2 regions of the Microbacterium sp. H37-C3 genome follow, and region 2 is predicted to be linked to the other one. Evidence: predicted binding sites of a transcription regulator. Region 2 holds the regulator's gene; the other holds the start of a gene.
What was found. Region 2 encodes HspR, which represses chaperone genes until heat shock. Its sites were predicted from a motif close to AAGTTGAGTCNNNNNGACTCAACTT; they were not measured.
Positions count from the first base shown of each region.

Region 1 (12,021 bases), 300 kb from region 2:
GCCGGAGATCTCCACGGGGCTGCAGGCCATCCGTCAGGGCGACGACAATCTCGCGATGAGCGACATCTTCGGCGGCAATGCGTTCCTGCCCGTGCTGTTCCTCGTGGCCACCCTGATCTCGGGCCAGGCGGTGCTGCCGCAGGCGAATGGAGCCGACATCTACCTCACCGCGCTGGCCGCGCTGCTGACGCTCGTCTACGTCGTCGGACTCATCTTCCGGCCGGCGAAGCGGATCGCCGGGATGGGTGTCGACTCGCTGACCGTGCTCGTTCTCTACGGCGCGGGGATCGCGGGGCTCTTCGCCGTCGCCGCGTGACCGGACCGCGACGGGCGGGCGACTCAGACCTCGTCGGAGCGCGGCGACCGCACCGACCATCCGACCCGCCGCAGCGCATCGGCCAACCGCGCGGCCTCTGTCGCCGCGACATCCCAGGACACGTCCGAGCAGACGTCGACGGCGAGCGGCGGCGGGTCGGCGAACTTCGGGATCTGCACCTCGGCCCACACGTCCCGGCCCAGCCCGACGCGCGGGAAGGCCGTACCCGCGTTCTCGATCGCCCCGTCCGATACGAAGGCGATCGTTTCGAGGGCATCGGGCTTGGCGATCGGCAGGTCGACGACGAGCGTGACCACGAAGGGTCCGCTGGCGGTGTCTCGGCCGTGGGCGTGCACGCGCTCATCCTGACAGACCCGAGGCACTGCGGAGGCCGAAAACCGGATGTCGTCGAGGTGCCGGCTCAGCGTTCCCGATGATTACGAAAAGATAACGGGAAAACCCTTGCTCGTCGTTACCTCGCCGTTATAGAGTGCTCGCACGGTAGCTGTTTTGCTGTGGCAGCCACCGGCATGTGATTGCAGGAAACTCTTGGTGCAAAGGGACGAGGGTCCGACCGAATGCCTCTTCGGTCGGACCCTCAACTGCTTTCCGGCCGCGAGAGCCGACCGCGCGTGACGACCGCGCGTGACGACGCGTCAGGCGCCGCCACCACCTCCTCCGCCGCCTCCCCCGCCGGCAGACCCGCCCCCGCTCGACCCGCCCGAGGTCGACGACGACGACGATGCCGCCGACGACAGCGTGCCGATGCCTGCCGCGAACGACGACGCATCGAACGCCGCCGTTCCCACGTACCACCCCGGCGTCGCGATGCCCGCGTCGCCGTAGAGCGCCGTCAGGTGCGCAGCCCACTCCTTCTCGCGGCCGAACAGCACGGCGTACGGCAGCAGCCGCTCGTAGATCCGGAGCATCTCCCGGGGGTCGTCCGTTGCGACCGGCTCGCGCTCAGCGCCGGTCGGCGATTGCAGCATCCGGATGCGGTCGGCTTCGGCCCACCGGATGAAGAGGTCGAGCCCGCGCAGGTGGTCGCGGATCTCCGCCCCCGTGTCCGACAGCGGCTCACCGGCGACCGCGAAGACGACCACCAGGAACGACGCCGCCGCCAGAACGATGCCGACGATGGGCAGTGCGGGGTGGACGTAAGCGTTCAGCGCGAGCGCACCGAACAGGATGACCAGACTCGCCGCGAGGGCCCATGCGGCGACGGGCCAGCCACGCGCTCCCGCCGGCACGGGCTTGTACATGCCGCGACCGCGGAGACTGTCTTTGGCCATCTTCAGCGCCCGCTGGGTCTCGGTGGACAGCCGGGTGTCGGAGGAGCCGAAGCGGTAGACCTCGCCACGACGGTGATGCGGGAACATGCCGCGCAGGAGTCTGCGCCCGTTCTCGTCGGCGGCCCGAGGATCGACGAGCTCCGCCTGCAGCTTCGCACGTCCCCAGCGGCTCTTCCCATCGTCGACGATGCGGATGGCGCCCACCAGTGCCAGCTCGAGGACCTCGGCGGGAATCGCCTTCGACGTCTTCTGCAACAGCACCGCCGCGTCGATCGCATCGATGCGGCGCGGTAGCGCGTACTCGGCGATGACCGTCGGGCGCCCGGGCTCGTCGCGGAGGTACCGCCGGCGATTGCGCAGCGCCCAGCCGGTGGCGCCGGCGAGCAGCGCCGTCGACCCGGACTGGAGCCATCCGAGCGGCGACGCCAGGAACCCGGTGTCGTACACCTCGAACGTGCCCTCCTCGAACCCGACGGCGAAAGTGAGCGTCTCGTGCGGCGCGAGGTCGGTCGCCGAGGCGGTGACCGCGGTTCCGTCCGGTGAGGCGACGATCTCAGGACACGGCGTGGTGCTGTCCTGCTCGCCGACATAGCAGGCCTGCCGGCCGGCGAGGGCGTCCGCGATAGCGGGGTCGACCCGCAAGGTGGCCGTCACCTGCCGGAACGGCTGATTCCAGTCGGTGCCGTTGACGTCCCAGTAGAACTCGAGCCCGGTGTCCGGGAAGTCCCACACGACATTCTCGAGGTCGTAGGTGAAGACGAAGGTGTTCGGCCCGTGCAGGTACTCGGGCCCGCGCGTCAGGACGCCGAGGGTGCCGTCTTCGCTGTCGGTCTCGACGGGACGGGCATCGCCGTTCTCGTCGGTGACCGAGAGGAGTTCCGGATGCAGCGGCTGCCCGTTGTAGGTCTCGGGCAGAAGGCGGCGCATGCCCCGGTTCTGATCGGACGGGGGGAAATCGGCGACGAAGGTCTCGACGACCCGCATCCTGGCCGTGCCGTCCTCGTCGCGACTGAGGGTGTAGTCCACGGCGAGCGAATCGAAGACGAAGGCGTCGAGATCGGCGGATTCGTCGGCGGATGCCACGGCAGGGACCGCCAGCCCGAAAAGGCCCGTGATCAGCACGAGGACCCCGATCGCGAGTGCCGCCCGGGCGCGACGCATCATGCCGACCAGCTTAGGCGGGCAGTAAAGTTGTCGCCATGAACGATCGTCGTCGCGCCGTTGCCGCGTGGGAGAGTCTCTTCCGCGCGCAGCACGAGATCTTCGACGACATCAGCAATGACTTCGCCGGCGATGAGCTGACCCAGGCCGAGTACGACGTGCTCCTGACGGTCGCGCGAGGCACGGGCCATCGCGCTCGCCTGCGAGACGTCACCGCGAACATGCTCATCAGCCAGCCGAGCGTCTCGCGCCTGGTCGATCGGATGGTCGCGCGCGGCCTCATCACCAAGTGCGGCGACCCGACGGATGGCCGCGGCGCAATGCTCACGGCGACGCCGGAGGGGCTGTCGGCGTTTCGTCGACTCGCCGCCGCCCACGGCCGCTCCATCGCCGAACGCATGTCGGTGCTGTCGACCGAAGAGCTCGAGCAGCTCGAGCAGCTGACGACGAAGCTGCGACGTCTGTCCTGACGACCGCGCGGACCGGAGCCGGTCGCGCGGTGTCGCTCGGGGTCGTTTCCTCCCCAGGCGGAACGGTGCCCCGACTTTCGACAACCGAACATAGGTTCGACTCGGATGTCGTACCCCGCTGTCACAATGGGAACATGACGGCGAGTGACGGGGGTGGCGAGGCGCGACGCGACGACGTCACGCCGTCGCAAGCGCTCGCTTTTGCGAGATACGCGGAGGCCCTTGACCTCTCTCACGCCGCTGACATCGCTCGCACCCGGGCGCTGGCCGACCTGGGTCATGCCGCCCTGCACGACGCGCGCCGCGACGGGGTGCGGGGTATGGCGTCGAACATGGACTTGCGGTCGGTCGCGGCCGAAGCAGCGGGCATGGCGCGGTTGACGGACCGGCGGCTGCAGGGCGAGATCGACCACGCGATGACCGTCATCGACGACTACCCCGCGGTGTTCGAGGCGTGGGTGCAGCGGCGGATCGAACGCGGACACGTGGATGTGGTCGTGCGGGTCGGCGCGGGAGTGCCTGCGGAGGTCCGGGGGTCGTTCGCGGAGGCCGCGATCGCGGTGTGCGAGCGGGATGTGCCGTCGCGGGTGCGGGGTGCGCTGGACGCGTTGGCGGCCCGGTTGCATACGCAGACGTTCACGGAGCGGCACAAGGCCGCGGCGGCGGAGCGGTGCGTGCGGGTGTTCCACGGGTCGGATGGGATGTCGAATCTCGTCGCGAACCTTCCGACGGTCATCGCCGCGGGGATGCTCGACCGACTCACGCAGATGGGGCAGTCGGTGAAGGACGCGCGGGTCGCGACTGGTCCGGAGGGGGGAGCGGATGCCGCGGGGGCGGCGGATGCTGCGGAGGCGGCTGAGCCCGCCGACACGCGGACGATGGATCAGCTGCGCGCCGACATCCTGGGCGACCTGGTGCTCGGCGGGGCGCCGGTCGTCGATCCGACGTATGGGACCGATCGGGCCGGTGGGCTCGGGGCGATCCGGGCGCGCGTTCAGGTCGCGGTCACGGCGGAGACGTTAATGGGGCGTGACGAGAACCCCGCCGAAGCAGTCGGGGCCGGGCTCGTTGATGCCGAGACCGTGCGGCAGCTCGCGGGGCAGGTGTCGGAGTGGGACCGGTTGTTCATCGACCCGGTCACCCGCACCCCGGTCGAGATCGACGCCTACCGGCCCACGGCTTCGATGAAGAAACTCCTGATGGCCCGGGATCAGCACTGCCGGTTCCCCGGATGCCGCAGAGCCGCGATCCGCTGCGAGCTCGACCACACCATCGACCACGCCCTCGGCGGGCACACCCACATCTTCAACCTCGCCCACCTGTGCCAGCGACACCACTCGATGAAGCAGTTCACGAAGTGGGAGGTTCGGCAGGTCGGTGGCGGGGTCCTCGAATGGACCTCACCCCTCGGCCGGGTCTACCGCGAAGACGTCCCCATACCGGCCGTCTGCTTCACCATCGCCACCACGGACCCGCCACCGGATGCGACACGCGGCGGACCGCCGGCGGACGAACCGCCACCCTTCTGAGGGCTGCAGCCACGCAGTCGGGCGCGCGCATCGCGCACCTTCGAATCGGTCGCGGGCGCTGGGGGATATACGCGAAGGGGCGGCCGCCGCCCCCGAAAGAGCTGCGGCCGCCCGTCGTGCGAACGCGGATCTGCGCGATCAGTTCTCGATCGGCACCACCGGCGCGGCTGCGTCGGTCGTGACCTCGACCTTGCGCGGCTTGGCCTTCTCGCTGACCGGGATGGTCACGGTCAGGACGCCGTTGTTGTAGGTCGCGGCGATGCCTTCCGTGTCGACACCCTGGCCGAGGTTCAGCTGACGCAGGAAGCTCGCGGCTTCACGCTCGCGCGTGATCCACTTCACTCCGTCACCGCTCGCGAGCGTTCGCTCGGCGCGGATGGTCAGCAGCTGGCCGTCGACGTCGATGTCGACCGAGCCCGGGTCGATGCCGGGCAGGTCGGCGGTCATCACGTAGTGGTCGCCGTCACGGTAGAGGTCCATCGGCATGCGACGGGGGCCGCGGCGCGTGTCGAAGAGGCTCGAGGCGATGCGGTCGAGGTCGCGGAACGGGTCATAAGTAGCCATCGATCTTTCCCTTCTCTGATGCTTCGTGTTGAGATCTGAAAGTTGAGCCGTCTCGGCTCAACTGCATCCAGATTAGCACTCTCCCCCATCGAGTGCCAAGGGTTCTCGCACAGCGAACAGCGCCCCGAAGACGGGGCGCGAGAGGGCCTCTCAGCACTCGACGACGTTCACGGCGAGACCGCCCTCGCTCGTCTCCTTGTACTTGTGCGACATGTCGATCCCGGTCTGGCGCATCGTCTCGACGACGGCATCCAGCGACACGTAATGCTGCCCGTCACCCCGCAACGCGAGTCGCGCCGCGGTGACCGCCGTCGATGCCGCGATCGCGTTGCGCTCGATGCACGGGATCTGCACGAGGCCACCGACCGGGTCGCACGTGAGCCCGAGGTGGTGCTCCATCGCGATCTCCGCCGCATTCTCGATCTGCGCGCTGTTGCCGCCCATGACCGCCGTCAGGCCTCCCGCCGCCATCGCGCACGCAGATCCGACCTCGGCCTGGCAGCCACCCTCCGCACCGGAGATGGACGCGTTCGCCTTGAACAGCGACCCCAGAGCCGTCGCGGTCAACAGGAACCGCCTGATGCCGCGGCGCCGATCCAGATCCTCCGACGCGAGCCGCGACTCCGCCGCGAACCGCCACCAGCACATAGCCACCGCCGGAAGGATTCCTGCGGCACCGTTGGTGGGCGCGGTGACCACGCGTCCACCCGACGCGTTCTCCTCGTTGACGGCGAGCGCGAAAGCACCGAGCCACTCCCCCGGCAGCTCACGCCCGCCGGCCGCCTCCGCCTGTTCGAGCTGCGCCCGCATCGCCCCCGCCCGGCGCCGCACGCGCAGCATCCCCGGCAAGGTGCCGTCGGCTCGAAGCCCCGCCTCGACGCACCCCGCCATGGCATCCCAGATCGCGTCGAGGCCGGCAGCGACCTCGGCCTCGGGTCGGAGTGCCTCCTCGTTGCGGCGCGCCAGGCCGGCGATGCTCATCTGCTCGCGCTCGCACAGCTCGAGCAGCTCCGCCGCGGTGCTGAACCGATACGGCCAGACGACAGCGCCCGAACCTCCGCGCCGCCCGCCCGCCTCGGCGGCTTCGCCTGCGCGTCGGATGAAGCCACCCCCGACCGAGAGATACGTTTCCGACGCGACGAGATCGCCCGCGGCGTCCCACGCGCTCAGGGTCATCGCGTTGGGATGCTCCGGAAGCCGCGTCCGCGGTTCGAAGGTCACGTCGCTCCGCGAGAACGGCACCGCGTGCCACCCCGCGAGCACCAGGGGCGACCCGTCGACCCATTCGGTCCACGCGCCGCGAACCACGTCGGGATCGACAGTCTCGGGCGCATGACCCTGTAGCCCTGCGACCACGGCGTCGGGCGTGCCGTGCCCGATCCCGGTCGCTCCGAGCGACCCGTACAGCACGCAGCCGACACGTGCGACCTCGGGAAGCCGCCCCGCGGCCTCCAGCCTGACGACGAAAGCACGGGCAGCACGCAACGGGCCGACCGTGTGGGAGCTCGAGGGTCCTACACCGATGGAGAACAGCTCGAACGCCGAGACGTAAGCGCTCACTCGCCCAGGCTACGCCAGCATCTGCCGTACGGGCCCGGCGGCGTCAAGGGGCTGCTGTCGGGCGCACTGTACGCCTATCGTCGCGATCGATGACCGCCCTACCCCATCCCCGCCTTGTCTCGCTGAAAGCCGCGGCGCGGACCGCGGGCGGCGAGGCCTTCGCGCTCTCTCGTCTGCTGCTCGCCGGCAAGGCGGCCCTCGCCGCGGCGATCGCCTGGTATCTCGCGCCGTACGTACCCTTCGCGCACGACGAGTACTCCTACTACGCACCGCTCGGCGTGCTCGTGAGCATGTATCCGACGATCGCCGACTCGGCCAAGGCCGGCCTGCAGGCGGTCGGCGGCCTGGCGATCGGCATCGCGATCGGCCTGGTGGGCCTGTGGTTCGTGTCGGGCCCCAGCCCCCGCATCGTGGGTGTGGCGATCGTCGTCGGCGTCGGCGTCGCCGTCGGCGGCATCCGGGCGCTCGGCACCGGCCGAGACTGGATCGCCATCGCCGCCCTGTTCGTACTGCTGCTCGGGGCGAACGACGCGGGCGGCTTCTCGGTGTCGTACCTGGTCACGATGGCGTTCGGCGTCGTCATCGGCGTCGCCGTCAATCTCGCCATCATTCCGCCCCTCTACCTCCGCCGCGCTTCCACACGCCTGTCGCAGCTGCGCGACGCCGTATCGGACCGGCTCGAGATGCTCGCGACCTCGATCGCCGACGGCGAACCGGCCGACGATGCCGGTCAGCGCTATCTCGAGGAGATCCTCGACGCGGTGTCGACCGACGTCCGCGAGGCCGCACGCAGCCGCAAAGCGCATCCGCTCGCCCGTCGCCGACGGGGCATCGAGACGGAGAACAACCGCCGATTGCGCGCCCTCGAGAACACCGTCCGCCAGACGATCGAGCTGGCCGACGGCATCGACGGGCTGCCCCTCACACCGGATGCCGCGCCCCCGCGTGCCGCACTCGCCGAGGCTGTCCGTGCGACCGCCCGAGCCGTGGCTCGCCCTCTGGGCGACCCCGCCGCCGCGACCACGGTCGAGGATGCCGAGAAGGCGCTCGCCCGCGTCGTCGAGACGGTTCCCGCCCGCAACGACGGGCGCATCTCACCGTGGACGCGGACCGCCGTCGACCTCAGCCGCATCATCGACGCCTCGCGACCCTTCACCTGAGCCGCGGGGCACGTCAGCGCGCGGGGATGCCCAGTACCCGCTCGAGGTAGGGGCCCGAGAACTTCCCCGCCGGGTCGACGCGCGCCACGAGCTCCCGGAAGTCATCGAGGTGCGGCAGCGATCCGCCGATGGGCATCGAGAAGACCTTGCCCCAGTGCGGGCGCGGATCGAAGGGGGCGAGCACCCGCTCCACGTGCGAGATGGCCGTGCGCACCGCATCCGGCTCGTTCTTCCAGGTGAAATGGATGCACACGCTGTCGCGTCCGAACCCGGGAGAGAGCCAGAGGTCATCGGCGGCGACGGTGCGCAGCTCCGTGACGAGGAGGGCGGGTTCTACCCGGTCGGCGATCGAGCGGACGGCGGCGATGGCGTCGACGGCGACAGCCCGGTCGACCCAGTACTCCGTCTGGATCTCGTCGCCGTTGGACGGCGTCGCATCGATGCGGAAATGAGGCAGACGCTCGCACCAGTCGCCCGGGACGCCGCCCTGCTCGGTCGTGTTGTCGACCCCGTCGGCCGCCGGCGAGTCCGCCTTCGCCGTCACCCGGCGTGCGCTCAGCACCCGTTCCGGCATGTCAGGAGCCGAGGTGTCGTCGAGGCGCTCCTTGACCCACACCTCGCCGACGTCGGGCGTGTTCCAGCGTGTGAAGACACTGACGCTGTAACCGGCTGCCGTCACCTCGTCGAATCGCTCGAAGAGGTCATCCCACGTCAGGCCGGCGTAGGTGTCCTGCCTCACCTGATACGTCGGCTCGATCGCGAGCGTCAGCCGGACGACCGGCCCGAGGGCGCCGAGGTGGACCACACTGCCGGCGAAGTCGGCGTCGCCCGCGGAGACCGTGCGGAGCTCGCCGCCCCGGCCGATGAACTCCAGCGCTCGCACGGCGGTGGCGAGGGATCCGTTGCGATCCCCCGAGCCGTGCGTCGACGTCGCCGTCGCACCTCCGACGGAGATGTGGGGCAGTGACCCCATGTTGTGCAGCGCCCAGCCGTGATCGGCGAGGTGTCGCGCGACCACGGCGTAGCGCGTGCCGGCCCCCACTGTCACCGTGCGGGCGGTGTCGTCGACCTCGATGTCGGGCGCGATCGCCGTCAGGTCGAGAAGGGTGCCGGGAGTATCGGCCAGATCGTTGAAGGAATGCCGCGTTCCCAGCGTCCGGATGCGCTCGTGCGAGGCGACCATCCGCTGCGCCTCGGCGATCGTCGTCGGTGTCAGCACAGCTTCGGCGGCGAAGGTGTGCGTTCCGGCCCAGTTCCGTTCGGTCACGAACCCACGCTACGCGATACCCGCCGAGAATGTATAGCGACGCAACAAAGTCGGCGGCAGCAGTCAGGAAAACAAAGAAGCCCCCGCAGAGCGGAGGCTTCTCGTTCACTGTCTCAACACAGTGTGCGCCCGAAGGGACTCGAACCCCTAACCTTCTGATCCGTAGTCAGATGCTCTATCCATTGAGCTACGGGCGCATGTCCCGGAATCTCTCCCGGGCCGTCGTCAAGCATAGCCCGCTCTCGCACAAAGAGCGAATCGAGCGCGGAGTGGCTAATCGATCACCGGCGCGACCGCGGAATCCACGGCCTCGTCGCGCTCGACCGCCTGGCGCTGAGCATTGCGCCGCTGCGAGCGCAGGCGCGGCAGATCGACCATCCGCAGGGCCTGCATGCGGGCCGTGCGCATGCGCTCGTAGTCGGGCTCGAGATCGGGCCGCGCCGCCTCGATCCGCAGCGTGCGATCGATGTTTCCGGCCACCTCGCCCCACGCGGCCTCGCGCGCGTCGGCGATGAGCTTGCGCAGCTCGGCCTCGTCGGCGGCGCGCTCGCGCAGCTCCTTCGCGATCCGCAGCGACTGCTTCCGCCGTCGCCGCAGGTTCGACACATCACGGCTGCGATAGTCGTGCGTTCCGCTCGAATCGCTGTAGCGGCCGCTCGCCGCCTTGCGTTCACGGTGGGTGCGTTCGGCGTCGGCCTCGGCCTCCTCGGCGAGCGAGATCAGCGCGTCACGCGCGTCGTCGAGGAAACGATCGGCCTCGAAGTCGCGCCCATCGGCGAGGATGTCGACGAGGATGGCGTTCTTGAGCGCGAGGCGGGTCGCCGCGGAGGCGATGTACAAACCTTCGGCGACGATCTCCGAGCTCTTGGTACGCGCTTGACGGGTGGCCAACGCTGCCCCTCCTCACCTCACCCCAATCCTACGGGGCGCGCGTGTCAGCCGAGCTTGGCGACGACCGCCGCGATCCGCCTCGCGCGCGTCTCGGGCGCCTTCGCGGACTCGATGTTCACGACGTGCGCCTTGCGCGCGCTCGGCGACAGCGCGGCGAACACCTCACTCGCCCCGGCATCCGTCAGGGCGGTGGCGAGATCGGCCGGCACCTCGACCTCGCGCGGCGCGTCGTCGAGCTCGATGTCGACGACGATCCGGTCGCCTCCCGCAAGCCCGCTCTCGCGCCGTCGCTCCGCTGAGAAGGGGATGAGGGCGAGACCCCGCATCGACCCCACCGTGCTGCGGAAAGCGAATCCGTTGACCGTGACCGAGACCGCCGGGCGACGGCCGCCGCCGAGGGCATCCAGCACCGAGAACGGCACCTCGATGCCGGTGTTGTTGCCGAATTGGGACAGCGTGGTCTCGAATCGCACGCTCCTCCATACCACCGCCCAATAAGGGCGCACAAGGCCTGTGAGCCGTGAGATCGCTGACCGTAGCCTCGCGTCACGGCCTGGGCAGTACTCCCCATCGATATCGACGACTCACACAAGATCGGACGCCCCGGGCTCCGTCAGAGGCAAACCGATCTGCCACTGTCACCGAACAACCGCAGCACCGCGACATCCGTCGCCCAATGGGAGGGAACCCTCATGCGTACATCACCGAACCGCCTCGTGGCGATCATCTTCGGCGCCGTCTACATCCTCGTCGGCCTCCTCGGCTTCACCGTGACCGCGGGCGTCGACTTCATCGCCACCGAGGGTGGCCTGCTGCTCGGCATCTTCGAGGTCAACCCGCTGCACAACATCGCGCACCTTCTGATCGGTGCCGCGCTGCTCATCGGCGGCCTCTCGGGCGTCCGCGCTGCCAAGGGCGTCAACGTCACCGTCGGAGCGGCCTACCTGCTGCTCGGCATCGTCGGCTTCTTCATCCAGGACAGCGCTGCGAACGTGCTCGCCCTGAACACCGCCGACCACTTCCTCCACCTCGCCAGCGCCCTCGTGCTGCTGGGTGTCGGCCTCGGCACCGACCGCGCCGTCGACAACCGTCGCCACGCCGTCGCCTGATGAACACCGCCGCGCTCACCCGCTCCTGGCCCACGCTCGCCGCGTGGGGGGCTGGCCTGCTTCAGCTCGGCGTGGGCGCGGGCATGATCACGCAGGGCACCGGCGTCGCTGACCGCGGCGTCGGTGTCCTCGCGGCCGTCGTCGGGGCGGCCGCTCTCGGGTGGGGCGTCGCCGCCCTGACCCGCGGCCGCCTCGTCGCTCCCCGCGTCGCGATGGCCATCGCCGTCGTCGGCACGGTCGTATCGGGGCTCGCTCTCGCAGCGGACCCGATGCGGATCAGCGTGCACGCCGTCGGCGTGACCGCGCTTCTCCACGTGGCGTACGGCGTAGCCGCGGCGGCCGTCGTGCGTCGGGCGCGCTCGGCGTCCGCCGGCACCTCCCCCGCCGACGCCCGCGTCGCCCCGCGGACGAGCGTCATCGGACTCGTCGCAGGCTGCGTCATCGTCGCCGGGCTCGTCACGCCCGCGCTGGGCGCGACGGAAGCCGGCCGGGCCGCCCCGAGCCACTCCGACCACCCGCTCTTCTCCACCGAGCACAACCACTGATCCAGCCGCCGCTCGGCGGCTCGCACAGCTCGGATCCGGTCAGATCGCGCTGATGCGCCAGGAGGCATCGACCGTGTCGGCTGGCTCGATGAAGACGAGCCCCGCGTCGTAGTCGTACCGTGAGGCGTTGAAGGCATCCGGCGCGCACGTCATGGGC
Region 1 is NZ_JAPVLR010000002.1:573,798-585,818, reverse strand. It holds gene O1W71_RS07765 (sodium:calcium antiporter) at 1-316, shown strand, start outside; gene O1W71_RS07760 (hypothetical protein) at 340-672, opposite strand; gene O1W71_RS07755 (DUF2207 domain-containing protein) at 973-2,772, opposite strand; gene O1W71_RS07750 (MarR family winged helix-turn-helix transcriptional regulator) at 2,808-3,239, shown strand; gene O1W71_RS07745 (HNH endonuclease signature motif containing protein) at 3,374-4,768, shown strand; gene O1W71_RS07740 (Hsp20/alpha crystallin family protein) at 4,907-5,332, opposite strand; gene O1W71_RS07735 (L-serine ammonia-lyase) at 5,483-6,892, opposite strand; gene O1W71_RS07730 (FUSC family protein) at 6,982-8,052, shown strand; gene O1W71_RS07725 (FAD-binding protein) at 8,066-9,319, opposite strand; tRNA gene O1W71_RS07720 (tRNA-Arg) at 9,444-9,516, opposite strand; gene O1W71_RS07715 (asparagine synthase) at 9,593-10,210, opposite strand; gene O1W71_RS07710 (YdeI/OmpD-associated family protein) at 10,255-10,683, opposite strand; gene O1W71_RS07705 (DUF4383 domain-containing protein) at 10,903-11,319, shown strand; gene O1W71_RS07700 (hypothetical protein) at 11,319-11,864, shown strand; gene O1W71_RS07695 (aldose 1-epimerase family protein) at 11,904-12,021, opposite strand, start outside.
Region 1: a site for HspR is predicted at 5,372-5,396, ahead of O1W71_RS07740 (Hsp20/alpha crystallin family protein). Genes of this name have one in related genera too.

Region 2 (12,021 bases):
GCCAATGTGGCGACTCTGCCCATCAAGCTGTGGCCGGGCATGAAGATCGGGCAGCTCTGCTTCTTCCAGCTCAGCTCGCCGAGCGAGAACTCCTACGGGTCGGGTCCCTACGGCAATCGCTACCAGGGGCAGCGCGGGCCGACGGCATCCCGCTCCTTCCAGAACTTCCACCGCACCGACGTCGGCACCATCGACGCCGGGTCGCGCGGCGCCTGACGTCCGTTTCGCGACGCACGACGGCCCCGAGGCTCAGAACCTCGGGGCCGTCGTTCGGGGTGTCGCGGGTCAGGCGGCGTCGCGTCCGGCCGCGAAGCCGGCGGTGAAGCCGCGCTCGAAGGCGCGCTCGCCGCGGTGCGGGTGCTCGCCGTGGCGCGGGTGCTCGCCGAAGCGAGGGCCGCAACCGTGACCGTGGCCGAAGCCGCGCCCGAGGCCGTGTCGGCCGCGGGGGCCGAATCGGCGCGGTGAGCTCTCGTGCCAGCCGAGCTCGCGGGCGATCGCCTCGAGAGAGGCGACGGTCGTCGCGAAGTCCTCGTCCGTCACGGCGCCGCGCGTGCGATCGCGGACTCCCCTCACGAGCTCATGAATGCGGTCGCGCTCGCGACGACCCTCGTCGGTGATCGTCCAGGCACCGTCTCGCTCGGCGGCCCAGCCGCGAGCCGCCAAGGACCGGACGCGCTTGCCGCCACGCTGCACGCGCTCGACGAGACCGGGGATGTCGCGTTCGCCTGCGAGGACATCGAGCACGGCCCAGTCCCGGCGGTCGAGCCCTTCGGCGGCCAGCGTCCGATTCATCTCGGCGGCCAGTGCCGTTCCGGCCGCGCGCATCCAGAAGCCGAGCGATCGTGTGCGGGTGTCCGGCGTCTCGGGGGTGTTGTCGTGATTGTTCATGGTGTTCCCTTCGTGGGCCGGCGTATCCGGCCTCTGGTGCATGTCATCTGTCATGTGTATGCACTATGACATGCACCACGAGTGCATGTCAAGTCGCATGTATTCTCGAAGCATGACGGCCGACGACGACCCGCGGATCGATGCCATCGCGGACGCCCTGGGGCGCCTGCGCGGACTGCGGCGGCCCGCGCCGGGCGTCGAGCGCGGACCGCAGGCGCGCGGACCGTTCGGCGGGCACGGCGTTCACGGCGGGCACGGCCCGCACGGCCATCACGGCGGCCCGTTCGCCGAGGGACGCGGCAGGATGGCGGGGCTCGCCCGCCTGCGCATGCTCGAGGCGCTCGCCGCGGCATCCCATCCGCTCAGCGTCAGCGAGATCGGCGAGGCGATCGGTGTCGATCAGCCGCGCGCCTCGCGGCTGGTGCAGCAGGCGGTCGAGCTCGACCTGGCGCGTCGGGAGGCCGACCCCGACGACGCCCGCCGCACGCGCATCGCGCTGACCGACGAGGGGCGCAGCTTCGCACAGAGCGTGCGGGGCGAGCGTCGGGCGGCCCTCGGCAGCGCGCTGGACGGGTTCACCGTCGACGAGCGGGCCGAGCTGGCTCGGCTGCTCACCAAACTCGCCGACGCCTGGCCGCGCGGCTGAGCTATACCCGGTGTCATCGCGGCAGGCAACAACCCTTCCCCGCTTTGCGTTGCGCCGGTAGCCTGCGACCCTGGTTCGGTGAGCACCGAGAATCAGCCCTCTCCCGCAGAACGCATAGCCGCGGTGTCCACCCCGGGCACGATCGCCCGCTGGGTGTTCTGGCCGGCCGCGGTCGTCATCGTCGGGTTCAGCGCCTTCGCGATCATCTTCCCCACCACAGCCGAGTCGTTCTTCGGCGCCATCCAGACGTCGATCGTCGACTCGTTCAACTGGTACTACGTCCTCATCGCCGCCTTCTTCGTCGGCTTCGCGATCTTCGTCGGCTTCAGCCGCTTCGGCGACATCAAGCTCGGACGCGACGACGACGAGCCCGAGTTCTCGACGGGATCGTGGTTCTCCCTGCTCTTCGCAGCGGGCATGGGCATCGGTCTCGTCTTCTACGGCGTGAGCGAGCCGCTTAGCCACTTCGTGGACCCGCGTCCCGGTGTCACCGGCACCGAGCAGCAGCTGGCGCAGAGCGCTCTGACCCAGACCTACCTGCACTGGGGCGTGCACGCCTGGGCGATGTACGTCGTCGTCGGCCTTGCCCTCGCCTACGCGATCCATCGCCGCCGCCGCCCGATCTCGATCCGTTGGGCGCTCGAGCCGCTGCTGGGGAATCGGGTTCGCGGTGCTGCGGGCAACGTCATCGACGCGGTCGCCCTCGTCGGCACCCTGTTCGGCGTCGCGACCTCGCTCGGGCTCGGTGTCATGCAGATGGGATCCGGGCTCGAGTTCATCGGCCTCCCGCCCATGAACGACGCGATGCTCATCGGGCTCATCGCGATCGTCTCCGTCTTCGTGCTGTTCTCCGTGCTGTCGGGAGTGACGAAGGGCATGAAGTGGCTGTCCAACTTCAACCTCATCGTCGCCGGCTTGCTGCTGCTGTTCCTGCTCTTCGTCGGCCCGACGCAGTTCCTGCTGCGCGAGTGGGTGCAGTCGATCGGCGCATACATCCAGGACTTCGTCGGGCTGTCCTTCACCGTCAGCGCCCTGCAGGGCACGGCGGGCGAGGCGTGGCAGGCGCAGTGGACCTCGTTCTACTGGGGCTGGTGGATCTCGTGGGCGCCCTTCGTCGGCATCTTCATCGCTCGCGTGAGCAAGGGACGCACGGTGCGTCAGTTCGTCGCCGGCGTGCTGCTGGTGCCGACGCTGATCGGCATCCTGTGGTTCGCCGTCCTCGGTGGCTCGGCGCTCTACCGTGAGCTCGAGCAGCCGGGCTCGATGCTCGCCGCCGATGGGTCGGTGAATCTGCAGGGCGCCCTGTTCCAGCTGCTCGAGGGGCTGCCGGCGGGCGGCGTGCTGACGATCGGTGCCATCGTCCTGATCGCCGTGTTCTTCATCACCTCGGCCGACTCGGGCGCGCTCGTGATGGGCATGATCGCGACGGGCGGAAACCCCGAGCCGCCGCGCTGGGTGCGCACCTTCTTCGTCGTCATCACCGCCGCCCTCGCGAGCGCGCTCCTGCTGGCCGGAGGCCTGCAGGCGCTGCAGACGGCGGCGATCCTCATCGCCCTGCCGTTCTCGATCGTGATGCTGCTGATGTGCTGGTCGACGGTTCTGGCCTTCCAGCGCGAACGTCGTGCGTACGCCCGCGCGGAGCGGGCGCAGTTCATCGAGCGGATCGGCGACCACTACGGGCTCGAGGTCGAAGAGCCGAACGAACGGGGAGTGCGCTTCCCCTGGATCGGCGGCAAGCGCGGCTGACGCGCGGGAAGCGACCCACCTCGAAGGCGCCGGGCCGACCGCTCGGCGCCTTCGTCGTACGCTGGGCGGATGCCTCCGGTGTCTTCCGCCCGTCTGACCGATGTCTCCGCCGAGACGCTCTACCGCCTCCTCTGGCTGCGCGTGAGCGTCTTCGTCGTCGAGCAGGCCGCGGCCTACCCCGAGCTCGACGGCCGCGACCTCGAGCCCGACACCGAACTCTTCTGGATCGAAGACGGCGGACGCGTGCTCGCGACGCTCCGGCTGCTTCGCGACGTCTCGGGAAACGCCCGCATCGGCCGAGTGGCGACCGCGGCCGACGCGCGAGGCCGCGGTCTGTCTGCCCAGCTCATGCGTGCGGCGGTCGAGCGCGCCGGCGAGCGGTGGCCCGGCGCCGCGATCGACCTCGACGCGCAGAAGCACCTGGCCGACTGGTACGGCCGGTTCGGCTTCGCGATCAGCGGGCCCGAGTTTTCCGAGGACGACATCCCGCACGTCCCCATGCGCCGCTCCGCCTGAGCCCGGTCAGCGGATGCCGGCCTGCTTCGGCAGTCGAACGAAGAGCAGCAGCACCAGCCCGAAGAGCAACACGACGGCGATGCCCAGCACGCCCCAGATGATGCTGCCGAACCAGGCGATGAACAACGACCACATGGCGGGCGAGAGGAAGCTCGCGACGCGTCCCGTCGTGGCGTAGAGGCCGAAGATCTCGCCCTGCATCCCCGGGGGCGTCACCCGGGCGAGCAGCGAGCGGCTCGCGGCCTGAGCCGGCCCCACGCAGCCCGAGAGGATGAGCCCGGCGATCCAGAAGACGATCGAGCCGGCGTCTCGCAGGACGAACAGCAGCACCGCGACGGCGATGAGACCCGACAGGGTGGCCACAATCACGGAGCGCGCGCCGAAGCGATCATCGAATCGCCCCGCGACGATCGTCGAGGCACCGGCCACGAGGTTCGCGGCGATGCCGAAGATCATGACCTCGGTCGCCGAGAACCCGAAGGCGCGTGCGGCGAGCACCCCGCCGAACGCGAAGACGCCCGCGAGCCCGTCGCGGTAGACGGCGCTCGCGAGCAAGAACCAGAACGTCGGGCGTTCGGTGCGATAGAGGCGGACGATGTCCGTGACGAGGTGGGCGTAGGCGGCGAAGAAGCCGATCTTCTCGGTGTCGTGCGGCGCCGTTCGTTCGGGCACGTTCAGCAGCAGGGGGATGGCGAAGACGATGGTCCACACGCCGCAGCCCACGGCGATGAGCCGGTAGGCGAGGCCGTTGCTCGTGTCCATCCCGAACCAGTCGGCGAAGGTGAGCACGACCACCAGCGCGAGCGCGATGATGCCGCCGATGTATCCGAGCCCCCAGCCCAGGCCGCTGACCCGGCCGATCGTGCGAGGTGTCGAGACCTCCACGAGCATGGCGTTGTAGTTGACGCCCGCGATCTCGGAGACGACGGCGCCGAGCGAGAGGACGATCGCGCCGTACCAGAAGAAGGCCGGGTCGGCGAAGGTGAAGAACAGCGCGAACTGCAGCAGTGCGAGCACCACGGTGAAGACCCCGAGCCAGCGCTTCTTCCGTCCCGACCGGTCGGCGGTCTGGCCGAGCACCGGGGCGAGGAGCAGGATGAGGATGCCGGCGGCCGTCGAGGCGACGCCGTACCCGCTCGCCAGTTCGGCGAGTGCCGCCTCCTTGACCGGGTCGGTGTCGGGCAGTGCCGCGATGTCGGCGGGAAGGAACGAGTCCGACACGAGGAACAGCGACGCGAACACGAACGTGAGGATGACGGAGTTGAACGGCTGCGTCGCCCAGTCCCACAGCGCCCACGAGACGACGGCCTTCCGGGGGACCGGCTGCTCGTCGACATCGCGACCCTGCATGGCGGCGATGCGTCCGAGCGCCTGCGTGTCGGCTGCGGTCGGCGGCGCGGGCACGCCGCGCGCGGAAGACATCGGGGAGCTGGGCCCACGGGGCGGATCGGTCTCGGGTGACATGCCGGGCACGCTAGAACCTCTCCGTGAACACTCGGTGCCGCCGGCCGGCGGCGTCACGTCGCGTCATCGCGACGGGGCCAGCGTATCCGTCGGGAAGGGGGTCGACGCCCTTTTCAGTCGCGACGCGCGAACCGATAGCCGATGCCGCGCACCGTCTCGATCCAGCGGCCGGTCCGGCCGTCGTCGCCGAGCTTGCGGCGCAGGTTCATCAGGTGGACCTCGACCGCGTGAAGGTCGTGGGGGCTGACGTGCTCGCCGTGCGCGCCGCTCTGCCGTCGGAGCATGAGCGCGATCCACGCTTTCTCGACGACGTCACCGGGACGCTGCATCAGGGCCTGCAGGACATCGAACTCGGAACGCGTCAGATCGAGGGAGCGTCCGTCGAGCTCGACGCGGCGCGAGCCGGGGCTCAGTCGCAGGCCGCCGGCTTCGAGCCATGCGCCCGGTGCCGCCTCGTTCGCCTGGAGCGTCCGCGGGCGTCGCATGAGGGCGTCGATGCGGGCCCGGAGCTCGTAGGGGCGCCAGGGCTTGATGACGTAGTCGTCGGCGCCGCTGCGGAATCCCTCGACGGTCGCCGTCTCGTCGTCGACGGCACTGATGATCAGCACGTATCCGTCGTAGAAGGCGCGGATGCGGCGGACCGCCTCGAACCCGTCGATGCCGTCGAGCTTGACGTCGACGGTGGTCAGGTCTGGACGCACGGCGCGCACCGCGTTGACGCCGGCATGCCCGTCTGCGAAAGCGTGTACGGCGAAGCCGTGCTGCTCGAGGGTCTGGGTGAGCAGGCTACGGAGGTCGTCGTCATCCTCGATCACGACAGCGGTGCGGGTCATGGTCGTCTCCGGGCGCGACGCAACGCTCGACGACCGCCCATTGCGGGTCCGAGGTCGACGAGAGGCGAGTTCGGGATCACGCTTCTTGTCATGGGTGGACTCAACATATAGCGCGCCCCTGGGAGGAACCGATGATCGCGCCTCAGTCTTTCTCAGGTTTGGCTCAGGCGCACGAAATCGTGCAGCGAGGCGCGACACGCAACTTGATACGCCTTGACTCAAGTTCGCTTGACACCATTTTGGGCCGGGAGTACAGTTGAGTCATCGCGGCTCAGGTTGGGCCGCCGCAGACTTCAGATCCATCAGAACCGCAAGTAAGGAGACAACTCATGGCACGTGCAGTGGGTATCGACCTGGGCACGACGAACTCCGTCGTGGCCGTCCTCGAGGGCGGCGAGCCCAAGGTCATCGCCAACGCCGAAGGGCTCCGTACGACCCCCTCGGTCGTCGCGTTCACCAAGGACGGCGAGGTACTCGTCGGTGAGACCGCCAAGCGGCAGGCCGTCACCAACGTCGACCGCACGCTGACCTCGGTCAAGCGTCACATGGGCACCGACTGGAAGACCCAGGCGATCGACGGCAAGGCGTATACGCCGCAGGAGATCTCGGCCCGTATCCTCCAGAAGCTCAAGCGCGACGCCGAGCAGTACCTCGGCGACACGGTGACCGACGCCGTCATCACGGTCCCCGCGTACTTCAACGACGCCGAGCGTCAGGCGACGAAGGAGGCCGGCGAGATCGCGGGCCTGAACGTCCTGCGCATCATCAACGAGCCCACTGCGGCCGCCCTGGCCTACGGGCTCGACAAGGGCAAGGAGGACGAGCTCATCCTCGTCTTCGACCTCGGTGGCGGAACCTTCGACGTCTCGCTCCTCGAAGTGGGCAAGGACGACGACTTCTCGACCATCCAGGTGCGCGCCACCGCCGGTGACAACCGCCTCGGCGGTGACGACTGGGACCAGCGCATCGTCGAGTACCTGATCAAGCAGTTCAAGGACACGACCGGTGTCGACGTCTCCGGCGACAAGATCGCCCTGCAGCGCCTCAAGGAGGCTGCGGAGCAGGCGAAGAAGGAGCTCTCGAGCTCGCAGTCGACGTCGATCAACCTGCCGTACCTCTCGCTGACCGACTCGGGCCCCGTCTCGCTGTCCGAGACGCTCTCGCGTGCCAAGTTCGAGGACCTCACCAAGGACCTGCTCGACCGCACGAAGAAGCCCTTCGAGGACGTTATCCGTGAGGCCGGCATCAAGGTCGGCGACATCGACCACGTCGTGCTCGTGGGTGGTTCCACCCGCATGCCCGCCGTCTCGGAGCTCGTGAAGAAGGAAGCCGGCAAGGAGCCCAACAAGGGCGTGAACCCGGACGAGGTCGTCGCCGTCGGCGCCGCCCTGCAGGCCGGTGTCCTCAAGGGCGAGCGCAAGGATGTCCTCCTCATCGACGTCACCCCCCTGAGCCTCGGCATCGAGACCAAGGGCGGCATCATGACGAAGCTCATCGAGCGCAACACCGCCATCCCGACCAAGCGCAGCGAGACCTTCACGACCGCCGACGACAACCAGCCGTCGGTCGCGATCCAGGTCTTCCAGGGTGAGCGCGACTTCACGCGCGACAACAAGCCGCTCGGCACGTTCGAGCTCACCGGCATCGCACCGGCGCCCCGCGGCATCCCGCAGGTCGAGGTCACCTTCGACATCGACGCGAACGGCATCGTGCACGTCTCGGCGAAGGACAAGGGCACCGGCAAGGAGCAGTCGATGACGATCACCGGCGGCTCGTCGCTGCCCAAGGACGACATCGAGCGCATGGTGCGCGAGGCCGAGGAGCACGCGGCCGAGGACAAGAAGCGCCGCGAGGCCGCCGAGGTCCGCAACCAGGCCGAGACCCTCTCGTACTCGATCGAGAAGCTGATCGCCGACAACGCCGACAAGCTCCCGGAGGACGTCAAGTCCGAGGTCCAGGGCGATGTCGACGCGCTGAAGACCGCACTCGCGGGCGACGACGACGACGCGGTGAAGACCGCGTTCGACAAGCTCAACGCATCGCAGGGCAAGCTCGGCGAGGCCATCTACGCGCAGGGTCAGGCCGACCAGGCGCAGGGCGCCCCGGCCGACGCTCCGACCGGCGACGCCGGCGCGACGGCATCCGATGAGGACGTCGTCGACGCCGAGGTCGTCGAAGACGAGGAAGACAAGAAGTAATCATGACCGACAAGGACTTCGAAGAGCCGCACGGCGATGACGAGGTCCTCGGCGAGGAGGGGTCGGACGCCCAGGCGTCCGGCCCCGACGCGCACGGGGCCCCCGGAGCATCGGATGCCGCGGCTGCGGACGACGAACTGACCATCGACGACATCCTCGGCGCGACCCAGTCCGACGAGGCCGCCGTCGCGGAAGCACCCGCCGAAGAGCACGACCTGCTGCTCGACCTCAAGCGGGTGCAGGCCGAGTACGCCAACTACCGTCGGCGTACCGAGGACCAGCGCGAGGCTGAGATCGAGCGCGCCAAGGGCTCGGTCGCGAAGGGCCTGCTGCCCGTGCTCGACGACCTTGACCGTGCCGACAAGCACGGCGACCTCGTCGAGGGATCGCCGCTCGCGGTGATCGCGGACAAGCTCCGCGGGGTGGTGGCGCGACTGGGCGTCGAGTCCTACGGCGCCGCCGGCGACGCGTTCGACCCGCAGCAGCACGAGGCGATCTTCCAGGCGCCCACCCCGGGCACGGCCGAGCCGACGATCCTCGAGGTCGTCGAGGTCGGCTACCGCCTCGGCAGCATCGAGCTGCGTCCGGCGAAGGTCGTCGTCGCCGTGCCGGCCGAATAGGAGGCAACGACATGGCCAGTCAGGACTGGTTCGACAAGGACTTCTACAAGGTGCTGGGCGTCTCCAAAGACGTCTCCGACACCGACCTGAAGAAGACCTACCGCAAGCTCGCGCGCAAGTACCACCCCGACTCGACGCAGGGAGACCCCGCGGCCGAGGCGAAGTTCAAGGAGATCAGCGAGGCGTACTCCGTGCTCTCCGACAAGGAGCAGCGCGCGGAGTACGACCAGATCCGGGCGATGGGGTCGGGCAGTGCCCGCTTCACCGCGGGTGGCCAGGGCGCCGGTGGCTTCGAGGACGTCTTCAGCGCCTTCAACCAGGGTGCGCGAGGCGGTGCCGGAGCCCGCGGCGCGGACTTCGACGACATCTTCGCGATGTTCAACCAGCAGACGGGGCGGTCGAGCCGCTTCGGGTCGGGCGGCTTCGGCCGCTCGACCGGGGGCTTCCAGGGCTTCGGCGGCCCGCAGCGCGGTGCGGACGTCACCGCACGGACGACGCTCGACTTCGCCACCGCGGTCCGCGGTGACACCGTCACGCTCCAGGGCGAGGACGGCAAGCCGTTCAAGGTGAAGATTCCGGCGGGCGTGAAGGACGGGCAGAAGATCCGGCTCCGCGGTCGCGGGCGTCCGTCGCCGGACGGCGGTGAATCGGGTGACATCGTCGTGAGCGTCACGGTCCGGCCGCACCCGGTCTTCACGCGAGACGGACTCAACCTGCGCGTGGTGGTCCCGGTGACCTTCACCGAGGCCGCCCTCGGCGCCACGATCGAGGTGCCGACGCTGGGCGGCGACCCCGTCAAGCTCCGGGTCGCGCCCGGCACCCCGTCGGGCCGCGTCCTGCGGGTCAAGGGGCGCGGCGTGAGCACGTCGAAGGGCACGGGCGATCTGCTGGCCGAGGTCCAGGTCGCCGTTCCCGCGCACCTCGACGAGGAGGCCCGAGCGGCCCTCGAACGATTCGCGGAGGTCGAGCCCCGCGAGAATCCCCGCGCCGACCTGATGAACAAGGCGCGCGGCTGACACACCCGTGTCGACCCGCCGCATCCGGCCTTCTACGGGCGGACGCGGCGGGTCGCGGGGTGACACTCACGACGCCCAGGAGGTGACCAACCATGGCCGAAGACGACATCGACGAGGACGCCCCGATCTTCGCGATCGCGGCCGCGGCGGAGCTCGCGGCCATGCACGCGCAGACCCTCCGGCAGTACGACCGGCTGGGCCTCGTGGTGCCCGGGCGCACGCAGGGAGGGTCGCGTCGATACTCGCTGCGCCACATTCGGCAGCTGCGAGAAGTGGCGCGGATGTCGGCGGAAGGCATCAGCCTGCCTGCCATCGCACGCATCCTGGAGCTCGAGAACGAGGTCGCGGGACTCCGCCGCGAGGTGCGGGACCTCGAGCAGCGTCTGCGCGACGAGATGCAGCAGCGCCCCGGCGCGCGGGTGTTCGCCGCCGGCGCCACGGGTGCCGTCGTGACCCTGCGTCACGGTGCGCGCGTGCGCCGGGCCACCGAGGTCGTGCTCTACCGCCGCCCGTCCGACCCGCCCGCGTCCGCGCAGCCGTAGCCGACCCGACGCAAAGGGGCGTTATCCGACGCGCGGACCGACCATTCGGGTCGGTTCGCGCGTGTGGCGGGGATGTGCGCAGGGGGTCCTGCACAGGCGGGGCGACGGAGATCGGATGTCGAACGGGCTGGGGAGAGCTCGGGGTGGGTGCGGGGGGCCGACAGCCTGGACGGGTGGCACGCACTCCTGCTGAACTCCCCGAGGCGCTGCCGGGTGCCTTCTCGGTCGGGACGGCGCGCGCGACCGGCGTGACGCGCGGCAGACTCCGTTCAGCCGACCTGGCCGCGCCCTTCCACAGCATCCGCTCGCGTGCGCCCGTGACGGACGTGCGCGCGCTGGTGACCGCTTATCTGCCGAAACTGCGCGCGGGCGAGCACATCAGTCATGCCACGGCAGTGGCTCTCGTCGGCGGCTGGATCCCCGAGCGGCTGCGCGCGCAGGTGGATGTCGCAGCGCCGCGACCGCTCGGGCGTGCCCGTGGTGCCGGGGTGCGCGGGCACGAAGCTGCCGCGGCGAGTCTGTGGCGATTCGGACCCGTTCCGATCGCGCACCCGGCCGTCGCCTGGTGCCAATCGGCCGAGCTCATGGACGAACGCGAGCTCGTCATCGCGGCAGACTCCCTCATGCGCAGGCATGATCCTGTCTTGTCGATCGAGCAGCTCCGTGGAGCGGTGACGAAGTGGTCCGGTCGGCGCGGCGTACGCGCGCTCCGACTCGCGTACGAACGTTGCCGGGAACGCACCGACTCGGTTGCGGAGACGGAGCTGCGTCTTGACGCCGAAGACCTCGGAATGACCACCTTCGAGGTCAACGCGGTCATCCGCGATGAGGCCGGGCGCTTCGTGGCCTATGGCGACCTCGTCGACGTCGAGCGGCGCGTGCTCCTGGAGTACGACGGTCAGCAGCACCGGCTCGACGACGCGCAGTACGGCCGCGACGTCGACCGCCTCGACGACCTCGCTCGCCTCGGCTGGCGCGTCATCCGGGTGAACAGGACCCACCGCGGTGCGCGGCGGCGAGCCATTCTCCTCCGCGCGCGCGAGGCGTTGGCCCGCTGACCCCCGCCCTCCGCAACTCTGAGCCCAACCGACACGAAAGGTCGCTCCGGCCGGTGATCGGCGACGCTTTGCGTCGGGTCGGCGATCAGGCGGGGGGGAGGCGGAGCGTGTTGGCGGACTCGTCGAGGGTCAGGTCGTCGACGACGCGGAGCGAGCGGGCGAGGTGATCGAGCTCCTCCAGAACCGTCCCCACGCGCTCGCGGTCGCTGCACACGGCCGACAGCGTGACGAGATGGGTTCCCGTGTCCCAGGTGTACGAGACGAACGGGGGAGTCCGCGGGTCAGGCGGCAGCGTCATGACGAGCTTCTCGCCCGCCCCGAGGTAGGGGGAGCGGAAGTCCTCGGTGTCGTCGTACTCCATCGGCATCATCGCTCGCGCGGTGCGCACCTGCGGGGTCGCCTCCTGAATCTGCGCGAGGACGACGAGCAGCTCGGGGTCGGCCTTCCACATCCAGGCCCGCACCCGACCGTTCGCGCGCCGCATGAGCATCGGC
Region 2 is NZ_JAPVLR010000002.1:272,751-284,771, forward strand. It holds gene dcd (dCTP deaminase) at 1-216, shown strand, start outside; gene O1W71_RS06325 (MarR family winged helix-turn-helix transcriptional regulator) at 286-888, opposite strand; gene O1W71_RS06330 (MarR family winged helix-turn-helix transcriptional regulator) at 1,001-1,534, shown strand; gene O1W71_RS06335 (BCCT family transporter) at 1,613-3,280, shown strand; gene O1W71_RS06340 (GNAT family N-acetyltransferase) at 3,350-3,796, shown strand; gene O1W71_RS06345 (MFS transporter) at 3,803-5,260, opposite strand; gene O1W71_RS06350 (response regulator transcription factor) at 5,374-6,093, opposite strand; gene dnaK (molecular chaperone DnaK) at 6,423-8,291, shown strand; gene O1W71_RS06360 (nucleotide exchange factor GrpE) at 8,294-8,911, shown strand; gene O1W71_RS06365 (DnaJ C-terminal domain-containing protein) at 8,923-9,927, shown strand; gene O1W71_RS06370 (heat shock protein transcriptional repressor HspR) at 10,020-10,469, shown strand; gene O1W71_RS06375 (hypothetical protein) at 10,643-11,527, shown strand; gene O1W71_RS06380 (hypothetical protein) at 11,613-12,021, opposite strand, start outside.